One region of the Clavibacter rahimiani genome, then DNA from elsewhere that is predicted to be linked to it. Evidence: predicted binding sites of a transcription regulator. Region 1 holds the regulator's gene; the other holds the start of a gene.
What was found. The regulator HspR, encoded in region 1, represses chaperone genes until heat shock. The targets are predictions, from matches to a motif close to AAGTTGAGTCNNNNNGACTCAACTT.

Region 1 (4,857 bases):
CCCGGATGGGGCCGTGCGGCCCCCACCACGAGAAGAAGAAGGGAGGCGTCTGATGGCCAGCCAGGACTGGTTCGACAAGGACTTCTACAAGGTCCTCGGAGTGTCCAAGGACGTCTCGGAGGCCGACCTCAAGAAGGCCTACCGCAAGCTCGCCCGGCAGTACCACCCGGACAGCAACCCCGACCCGTCGGCGGAGGAGCGCTTCAAGGAGATCAGCGAGGCGCACGCCGTGCTCGCCGACAAGGAGCAGCGCAAGGAGTACGACCAGGTCCGCGCCATGGGCTCCGGCGCGCGCTTCACCGCGCCCGGCGCCGGCGGCGGCCAGGCGGGCGGCTTCGAGGACGTCTTCGGCGGCATGTTCGGCCAGCAGGCCGGCGGCCGCGGGCGTCGCGCCGGGTTCGGATCCGGCCAGCCGCAGTACAGCCAGGGCGGGTTCGAGGACATCCTCGGCGGCATGTTCGGCAACGGCGGCTTCGGCCAGTCGACCGGCGGCTACCGCGGGTACGGCGCGCCCACCAAGGGCCGCGACGTCACCGCGTCGACGACGATCGACTTCCTCACCGCCGTGCAGGGCGACGTCGTGCGCCTGCAGGACTCCGACGGCCGCCCCCTCACGGTGCGCGTGCCGGCCGGCGTCTCCGACGGGCAGAAGATCCGCCTCGCCGGCAAGGGCGAGCCGTCGGGCGACGGCGGCGCGGCGGGGGACATCATCCTCACCGTGCACGTGCGCCCGCACCCCGTGTTCGAGCGCGACGGGCTGAACCTCCGGGTCAACGTGCCCGTGACGTTCCCCGAGGCCGCGCTCGGCGCGACCATCGAGGTGCCCACGCTCGGCGGCGAGCCGGTGCGGCTGAAGGTCGCGCCCGGCACGTCGAGCGGCAAGGTGCTGCGCGTCAAGGGCCGCGGCGTCACGACCCCGAAGGGCACGGGCGACCTGCTCGCGCGCATCGAGGTCGCGGTGCCGTCCCGCCTCACGGACGCGCAGCGCGTGGCGCTCGACGCGTTCGCGAGTTCGGGCCCCGCCGAGGACCCCCGGTCGGCGCTCATCGATCGGGCCAGGGGCTGACGTGGACCCCCGCGACACGATGGACGAGGACGCCCCGGTCTTCGTGATCTCCGTGGCGGCCGAGCTCTCGGGCATGCACCCGCAGACGCTCCGGCAGTACGACCGCCTCGGGCTCGTGTCGCCCACCCGCACGGCCGGGCGCTCCCGCCGCTACTCGATGCGCGACATCATGCAGCTGCGGGAGGTCGCCCGGCTGGGCGCGGAGGGCGTGAGCCTGGAGGGGATCGCCCGGATCCTCGAGCTCGAGAACCAGGTGACCGAGCTCCGCGGACGCGTCCGCCAGCTCGAGACGGCACTCGCCGACGAGCTGCTCTCCCGCCCCGGCCGCCGCGTCTTCGCGGCCCGCGGCGACGGCGACGTCGTGTCGTTGCGCGCCGGCGTGCGGCCCTCGCGGCAGACCGACGTCGTGCTGTACCGGGCGGCGCTCAGCCTCTCCGACGGCCGCGACGCCGCTGCCGACGCCGGCGGACGCGGCGCGCGGTGAGCGACGCCCCCGCCCCGGCGACCGCCGCCGACGACCTCCTCGACCTGGGCGCGCTCCGCCGCCGCCCCGACGTCGAGGCCGACAACCTCTTCGCGGCCGACGCCGCCGACCGCCTCCTGCTCGACGAGCTGGTCGCGCTGCTGGCGTCCTCCGCCGACGCCGGCCGCCCCGTGCGGCCGGAGGAGCTCGTCGTGGTCGGCGACTCCTACGGCGCGCTCGCGCTGGGTGCCGCCGCCGCGCTGCGTCGCGCCGGGGCCGGGGATCCGATCCGCCTCCGCGTGCACCAGGACGCCCTCGCCTCCGAGACCGCGCTCGACCTCAACGCCGTGCTGCTGGGCGAGACCGCGGAGATCGCCCACCACCGGCTCGACGACGCCCTCGCCGCAGGCGCCCGCGTCGTGCTCGCGCGCCTGCCGCGCAGCCTCGACGCGCTCGACGAGTGGGCCGGCGTGATCGCCGCTGCCGCCGCCGACGACGTGACCGTGCTCGCCGGCGGCCGCGTGAAGCACATGACGCCCGCCATGACGGACGTGCTCCGTCAGCGCTTCGCCGACGTCCGCGGCACGCTCGCCCGGCAGAAGTCGCGCGTGCTCGTCGCGCGCGGGCCGGTGCGCCCGTCCGGGGAGGCCCCGGCGTCCGACGCCTACCCGCGCCGCGAGTCGCACCCCGATCTCGGCCTCGAGGTGCGCGCACATGGCGCCGCCTTCGCGGGTGCGCGCATCGACATCGGCACGCGCTTCCTGCTGTCCTTCCTGCCCGACCTGCCCGCCGACGCCCGCAGTGCCGTGGACCTCGGTTGCGGCACGGGCGTCCTCGCCGCGGCCGTCGCGCTCGCGCGCCCGGACCTCCGGGTCGTCGCGACCGACCAGTCGTGGGCGGCCGTCGACTCGGCGCGCGCGACGGTGGCCGCGAACGGCCTCGCGGAGCGGGTGACCGTGGTGCGCGACGACGCCGGGTCCACCGTGCCCGACGGATCCGTCGACCTCGTGCTGCTCAACCCGCCCTTCCACACGGGCGCGACGGTGCACGCCGGCCTCGCGCCGCGCCTGTTCGCCGCCGCCGCGCGCATGCTCCGCCCGGGCGGCGAGCTCTGGACCGTCTACAACAGCCCGCTGGGCTACCGGGCGCAGCTGACGCGGATCGTGGGCCCCACGCGCGAGGCGGGCCGGAACGCGAAGTTCACGGTCGCCGTCTCGACGAAGCCGGATCCGCGGGCCTGACGCGCGCCCGGCGCCGCCCGTCAGGCCGTCGGCGGATCCAGCACCAGCAGGTCGCCGATCTCGCACTCGAGCGCGCGGCAGACCGCGACGAGCGTGGAGTAGCGGATCGCCCGGGCCCGGTCGTTCTTGAGCACGGACAGGTTCACCGGGCTGACGCCCACGATCGCGCTCAGCCGCGCGAGCGTCATGCCGCGCGCGGCGAGGAGCTCGTCGAGGCGGCAGTGCACGCCGGTGGGGCCGTCGTCGTCGCCCGCCATCAGACGAGGCCGCGGGTGTCGCGCTGCAGGCGCTCGCCGTGCTCGACGACGAGGCCCACGATCATGAGGGCGAAGCCGAGCGCGATGGTGGAGAGGTCGACCTCCGCGACCGTCGGCCAGAACCCCTCGAGGCCCGCGGCCGGGTCGTTCAGCTCGCCGCCGACCATCCACGCGACCGCGGTGCGCGCCCCGAGCGACAGCAGCGCCGCGACCATCACCGTGCCGCCCGCGACCGTGACCACGAGGCTGAGGCGCCGGGCGAGCGGATCCGGTCGGAGCAGCCGGCGGGCGAGGATCGCGACGGTGCCCGCGAGCGCGATGCCGACCGACGCGTCGAGCGCGATGCGCACCACGTGCATCGCGACGATGCCGCCCGACACCTCGCCCACCGCGACCTCGGCCGTGCGGTAGGCACCCGAGCGGAGGTCGGCGGGGCCGGCGTCGGCCTCCGCGGGGAGGGATCCGCGCATCTCGAGGGACGTGTGCACCACCCCGGTCCGCACGGTCTCGACCGCGCTCACCACGGCCGCCGCGGCGACCGCCAGCAGCACGATCACGGCGACCACGAGGGCCGCCTGCAGGATCCCGCGCATGGCCCGCGCGGAGGAGCCGGTGTCGGCCAGCGGGGTGGGCGTCATGGTCGTGTCCTATCGATCATCGTTGCAACGAATGTCGATATGTTCGCACGCGCGGTGGCTCGCTGTCGAGCCCAGAGCCCCAGGCCCTGTGCCTCACGCCGGGTGCGTGCGGAACCACTCCAGGAGCCAGCGGGCGCGGGACGGGGCGTCGGGGCGCGCGGCGGCGGACGCGGGCCGGTCGAGGAAGTCGTCGTAGCCCTCGAGGTCGCGGACGGTCGCGTCGTCCACCGAGCGGAAGCCCATGCTCCACGCCGGGAACCGCCGGGTGGGGATCTGCTCGTCGAGCAGCTGCCGCACGTCGGTGTGGCGGGGATCCGCCGCGATGGTCGCGAAGACCGCCTCGACCGCGTCGTCGGGGCCCTCGAGTACCTGCATGAAGCGCCCGTCGCGGTGCAGCAGGAGGCCCGTGAGGCCCGTGCGCTCGTTGTTCCGCGCGCACTGGCGGAGCAGCTCCGCGAGGTCGTCGTCGGTCAGGTGCCGGGTGGCCGTGCTCGTGTAGACGGTCGTGCGCATTGATCCCCCTCGTGCCGTCCCCCCATCCTGGCGGGTCGGAGGGGTCGCCGGGAGGGGCGGCGCGCCCGGGTGCGCGGGTCGGATCGCGTGCGGCGCGGCCGGGCCGGGCCGGGCCGGGCCGGGAGATGGTGAGAGCCCGGCGCGCTCGCGGGTACGGCGCGCGCCGGGCTCCTGTTCTGCCGCGGTCGTTCGGGTCGACTCGCGGAGGGATCTGATGAGCTGCCCCGCTGAGCGGGGGGACGCGGCAGGGCGCTCGTCGGGTATCCAGTGCGCACGACGGCATCGGGGGGAACCCGTCGTGCTGTTACGGACTCTACGGCGTCGGTCCTCATTTAGGGGGACACGTCGGGCAGGAGGAGCGGGTGATCCGAGGGTGAGGGGCGGGTGAGCGGCCCGTCCTGATGCGGATCCGGGCCTTCCTGTGCATCCTGTGGATCCTCGGCGGCGGATCCCTCCGCTCGGGCCTGCGCGGACATCCGACCCGCCCCGACCGGTCAGCGCGCGGTGCCGCCGAGGGTCCAGGTGCGCACGTGCTCCCAGGTGAGCGTGGTCCACCAGCGGCCGGACCAGTCGGGGCTCGCGGTGCGGTACATGACGACGGTGTCGCCCGCGAAGCCCGCGGGGACGGGCTCGTCGAGCCCGCGGAGGAAGGCGCCGACCTCGTCGTGGAGGTCCGGCC
Region 2 (4,857 bases), 940 kb from region 1:
TGATCCCCACCCTCGCCCCCGCCCCCATCCGCGACCGGACGGCCGACCCCGACCCGCGCGTCCACCGCGCCGCGCACCTCCGGCCCGACGCCTGGGCGGCCGCCACCCGCCACCTCGTGCGCAAGGCGCTCGCCGAGTTCGCGCACGAGCTGCTCATCGCCCCCGAGCGCGCGGAGCCCGAGCGGCCGCCCGGCGCGCCCCGCCGCCCGCACGATCCCCGGGACTGGGCCGACTACCGCGTCCCGAGCGCCGACGGTCGGAGCGTCCACGCCTACCGGGCACGGATCCTCGCGCTCGACCACTGGGACGTCGACGAGTCGAGCATCCGCCGCACGGTGGACGGCGAGCCCGCCGCGCTCGACGCGATCGACCTCGTGCTCGACCTCCGCGACCGGCTCGGGATCACCGACGAGGTCCTGCCCGTCTACCTCGACGAGATCCAGAGCACGCTCTCGGCCGCGGCCTTCTCGCGCCTCCGCGACGTGCCCGACGCGCGCGGCCTCCTCACCGCCTCGTACGCCGAGGTCGAGTCGACGATGGACGAGGGCCACCCGTGCTTCGTCGCGACCAACGGCCGCATCGGCTTCGACCTCGACGACCACGACCGGTACGCGCCCGAGGCGGGTCAGGACGTCCGGATCCTCTGGCTCGCCGTGCACGAGCGCCTCGCGCACTTCGCCGCCGTCGACGGCCTCGACCGGGACGCGTTCCTCGACGCGGAGCTCGGCGCGTCCGTCCGCGACCGCTTCCGCGCGCGGCTCGCCGACCTCGGCATCGACCCCGCCGCCCGCGTGCTCGTCCCCGTGCACCCGTGGCAGTGGGAGAACGTCGTCACGGTCACGTTCGCCGGGCTCGTCGCGACGCGCGACATCGTGCTCCTCGGCACGGGCGACGACGAGTACGGCGCCCAGCAGTCGATCCGCACCTGGGCCAACCGCACGACCCCCGAGCGCTGCTACGTGAAGACGTCGCTGTCGATCCTCAACATGGGGTTCACGCGCGGGCTGTCGCCGGCCTACATGGCCGTGACCCCGGCGATCAACGACTGGGTGCACGCGCTCGTCGTGGGCGACGCGGAGTTCGCGCGGCTCGGCTTCGGGATCCTCCGCGAGGTCGCGTCCGTCGGCGTGCGCGACGCCCGCGTCGACTCGGCCCTGCCGCCCGGCCACGCGCACGGGAAGATGCTGTCCGCGCTCTGGCGCGAGTCGCCGGTGCCGGGACTCGCGGAGGGCGAGCGGCTCATGAGCATGACGAGCCTCCTGCACGTCGACGCGGCCGGTGCCCCCGTGATCGGGGCGCTCATCGACGCGTCGGGGATCGGTGCCGCGGCCTGGCTCCGCCGCTGGCTCGACGCCTACCTCGTGCCGCTCGCGCACGCGCTCCTCGCGCACGACCTCGCGTTCATGCCCCACGGCGAGAACGTGATCCTCGTGCTGCGCGACCACGTCGTCGTCCGCGTGCTGATGAAGGACATCGCCGAGGAGGTGGCCCTGTTCGACCCGGAGCGGGACCTGCCGGAGGACGTGCGGCGGATCCGGATGGACGTCCCCGAGGACGAGCGCGCCCTCACGGTCTTCACCGACGTGATGGACGGCTTCCTCCGCTTCGCCGCCGCGCTCCTCGAGGACCGCGACGACCTCGGACCCGACGGCCTGTGGCGCGTGGCCGCCGAGGCGCTCGCCGACCACGAGCGCGCGCACCCGGAGCTCGCGGAGCGCGCCGCCCGGTTCGACCTCTTCGCGCCGTCGTTCGCGCGCTCGTGCCTCAACCGGCTGCAGCTCCGGGACAACCGGCGGATGGTCGACCTCGCCGACCCCGTGCTCCAGATCCACGGCTCGCTCGTGAACCCGCTCGCGATCCACGCGGGGCTCCGGCCGCGCATCGGCTGACCCGGCGCCCCCGGACATGCGAGGAGCCGCCGCCCGCGGTGCGGACGACGGCTCCTCGTCGTGGGCGGCGCCGAAGGGGCACCGGGCGGATCAGCTCGCGGCGGACGCGCCCTGCTCCACCGTCAGCGTGCGCGCGTCCTGGCCCTGGGGCTCCTCGGACGTGACCGCGATCTTGCGCGGCTTCGCCCGCTCGCTCACCGGGATGGTGACGCTGAGCACGCCGTTGGCGTAGTGCGCCGAGATGCGCTCGGTGTCGATGCCCTGGCCGAGCGTGAGCTGGCGCAGGAACGTGCCGGCCACGCGCTCGCGGGTGAGCCAGCGGACCCCGGGGTCGCCGGCGAGCGTGCGCTCCGCGCGGATGGTCAGCAGCTGGCCGTCCACGTCGATGTCGACCGAGCCCGGGTCGATGCCCGGGAGGTCGGCGGCCAGCACGTAGGTGTCGCCCTCGCGGTGCAGGTCGATGGGCATCGGACGGTTGGCCTGGCGGGTCTCGGCCAGGGCGCCCATGGCGCGGTCCAGCTCGCGGAACGGATCGAAGGTCATGTTCATGCTCGACTCCTCTGATGATCTGTGGGGTTGAGCCCCCTCGGCTCAACTGCGTCGAGATTAGCACTCGGGGCATGCGAGTGCCAAGCCGTTCGCCCAGGGCGAATGGCGCTCTGACCACCGGTTCAGGCGCGTCGGCGGAGGTCGCGCTCCATGCGCCCGATGAGGGTCCAGACCGCGCGTGAGAGGTCCGGATGCTCCAGCGCGATCCCGCGCAGCAGCCGGTACTCGAAGCGCGCGACGACGCCCGGCGCGGTCGACGGATGGCGCACGCGCGCGAGCTCCTCCGCCACGCCGTCCGCCTCGAGCGCGTCCTGCCGGAGGGTCGCCACCACGTGCTCGTCCACGGTGGGCAGCTCCGGGATGACCTCCCACGGGTCGTCGCCGTTCCGGCAGCGGTGCTCGATCACGGCGTCCAGCTCGTCGCGGGCCTCCTGGCGCAGCACCTCGAGGCTGGCGGGGAAGCGGGCGTGCACGGGCGGATCCTCTCGGTGCGGGTCGGGGCGGGGACCCGGCCTCGCGACCGGGTCCCCTTCACGCTACGTCATGCCCCGGACGGCCCCGGACCGCACCGGGCGGGGAGGCCGGACGCCGTGGGTAGCCTGGAGGCCCGGCCACCAGGAGGACCCATGACCGACACCGCCCGCCCCGTCGCCCTCGTCACCGGGGCCACCCGCGGCATCGGCCGGGCGATCGCCGAGGACCTCGGCCGCACCCACCGCGTCATCGTCCACGGGCGCGACCGGGACGCGGTCGACGCGCTCGCCGCCTCCCTCCCCGACGCCGTCGGCTGGGCCGCCGACCTCGCCGCGGGCGGGCTGGAGGGATCCGTCCCCGCGCTCGACCGGCTCGATGTGCTCGTGCACTCGGCCGGCGTGATCGGCGGCGACGCCGTCGACCGCACGCCCGTCGAGGAGTGGCGCCGGGTGTTCGAGGTCAATGTCTTCGCGGTCGCCGAGGTCACGCGGATCCTCCTGCCCGCGCTCCGGGCGGCCCGCGGGCAGGTCGTGCTCGTCAACTCCGGATCCGGCTTCACGGCGAATCCCACGGGCGGCGTCTACGCGGGATCCAAGTTCGCCCTCCGCGCCCTCGGCGACGCCCTCCGCGAGGAGGAGCGCCCGCACGGCGTGCGCGTCTCGAGCGTGCACCCGGGCCGCGTCGCCACCGACATGCAGCGCGAGCTCCGCGCCAAGGAGGGCGGCGAGTACGACGAGGCGCGCTACCTCGAGCCCGCGTCCGTCGCGCGCGCCGTGCGCCTCGTGGTCGACCAGACCCGCGACGGCACCCTCGAGTCGGTGTCGCTGCGGCCGTTCGGGGGCTGACCCGCCGGGTCGCGGATCAGCGCCCGCGGAACGTCGTCCGGATGTCGTCGACGAGGAGCCCCGGCTGCTCGAGCAGCGCGAAGTGCCCGCCGCGCGCGACCTCGCTGAACAGCACGAGGTCCGTGTACCGGCGCTCCGCCCAGCGGCGCGATCGGCGCACGTACTCGCCCGGCATGACGCTGAGCCCCGTCGGGATGGTGATCGGCGCGTCGATCGTGCCCGGCGTCGCCCAGCCGACCTGCGCCGACTCCCAGTAGAAGCGCGCCGCGGAGGCCGCCGTGCCGGGCAGCCAGTACAGCATCACGTCGTCGATCATCTCGTCGAGCGCGAAGAGCGCCTCGGCGTCGCCGTGCTCGTCGTGGGATCCGCCGACGTCCTGGAACATGGCGTAGATCCACGCGGCGAGCCCCGCGGGGGAGTCCTGCAGCGCGTACCCGACGGTCTGCGGCCGGGTCGACATCATCTGCGAGTAGCCGGACAGCTGCTGCCAGTAGTGCCCGGTCTCCGCCATCATCCGCCGCTCCTCGTCGGTGGCCTCGCGCATCTCGTCGTCCGTGGGCATGAAGGGCGCCATGTTGAGGTGGATCGCCCGGAGCCCGATGCCCTCCGCGGCCTCGAGGGCCGCGAGCTCGGACGTGACCGACGCTCCGAGGTCGCCGCCCTGCGCGTACCAGGCGTCGTAGCCGAGGCGGCGCATGAGCTCGGCCCAGGCGCGGGCCGTGCGCCGCGCGCCCCAGCCCGTGCCCGTCGGCTTCCCCGAGAAGCCGAAGCCGGGGAGGCTCGGGATCACGACGTGGAAGGCGTCCTCCGCGGAGCCGCCGTGCGCCACCGGGTCGGTGAGCGGGCCGATCGCGTGGCGGAACTCGAGGACCGAGCCCGGCCAGCCGTGCGTCAGCAGCAGCGGACGGGCGCCGGGCTCGGGGGAGCGCACGTGCAGGAAGTGGATCCGCAGGCCGTCCACCTCCGTCGTGTGCTGGCCCCAGCCGTTGAGCAGCGCCTCGGTGCGGCGCCAGTCGTAGCCGTCGGCCCAGCGCTCGACGAAGCGCCGCATGCGCGCGAGCTGCGGGCCCTGGGAGGTGTCGCCGACGGTCTCGGGATCG

Region 2: a site for HspR is predicted at 2,463-2,487, ahead of ACT7CP_RS10985 (Hsp20/alpha crystallin family protein). Genes of this name have one in related genera too.

The regions. Positions count from the first base shown of each region.
Region 1 is NZ_CP199790.1:70,391-75,247, forward strand. Features, by position in the region: gene ACT7CP_RS00340 (DnaJ C-terminal domain-containing protein) at 53-1,066, shown strand; gene ACT7CP_RS00345 (heat shock protein transcriptional repressor HspR) at 1,086-1,550, shown strand; gene ACT7CP_RS00350 (class I SAM-dependent methyltransferase) at 1,547-2,770, shown strand; gene ACT7CP_RS00355 (helix-turn-helix domain-containing protein) at 2,791-3,027, opposite strand; gene ACT7CP_RS00360 (hypothetical protein) at 3,027-3,665, opposite strand; gene ACT7CP_RS00365 (BLUF domain-containing protein) at 3,759-4,178, opposite strand; gene ACT7CP_RS00370 (2'-5' RNA ligase family protein) at 4,673-4,857, opposite strand, start outside.
Region 2 is NZ_CP199790.1:2,311,598-2,316,454, reverse strand. Features, by position in the region: gene ACT7CP_RS10990 (GNAT family N-acetyltransferase) at 1-1,889, shown strand, start outside; gene ACT7CP_RS10985 (Hsp20/alpha crystallin family protein) at 1,980-2,438, opposite strand; gene ACT7CP_RS10980 (hypothetical protein) at 2,561-2,911, opposite strand; gene ACT7CP_RS10975 (SDR family oxidoreductase) at 3,065-3,757, shown strand; gene ACT7CP_RS10970 (epoxide hydrolase family protein) at 3,774-4,857, opposite strand, start outside.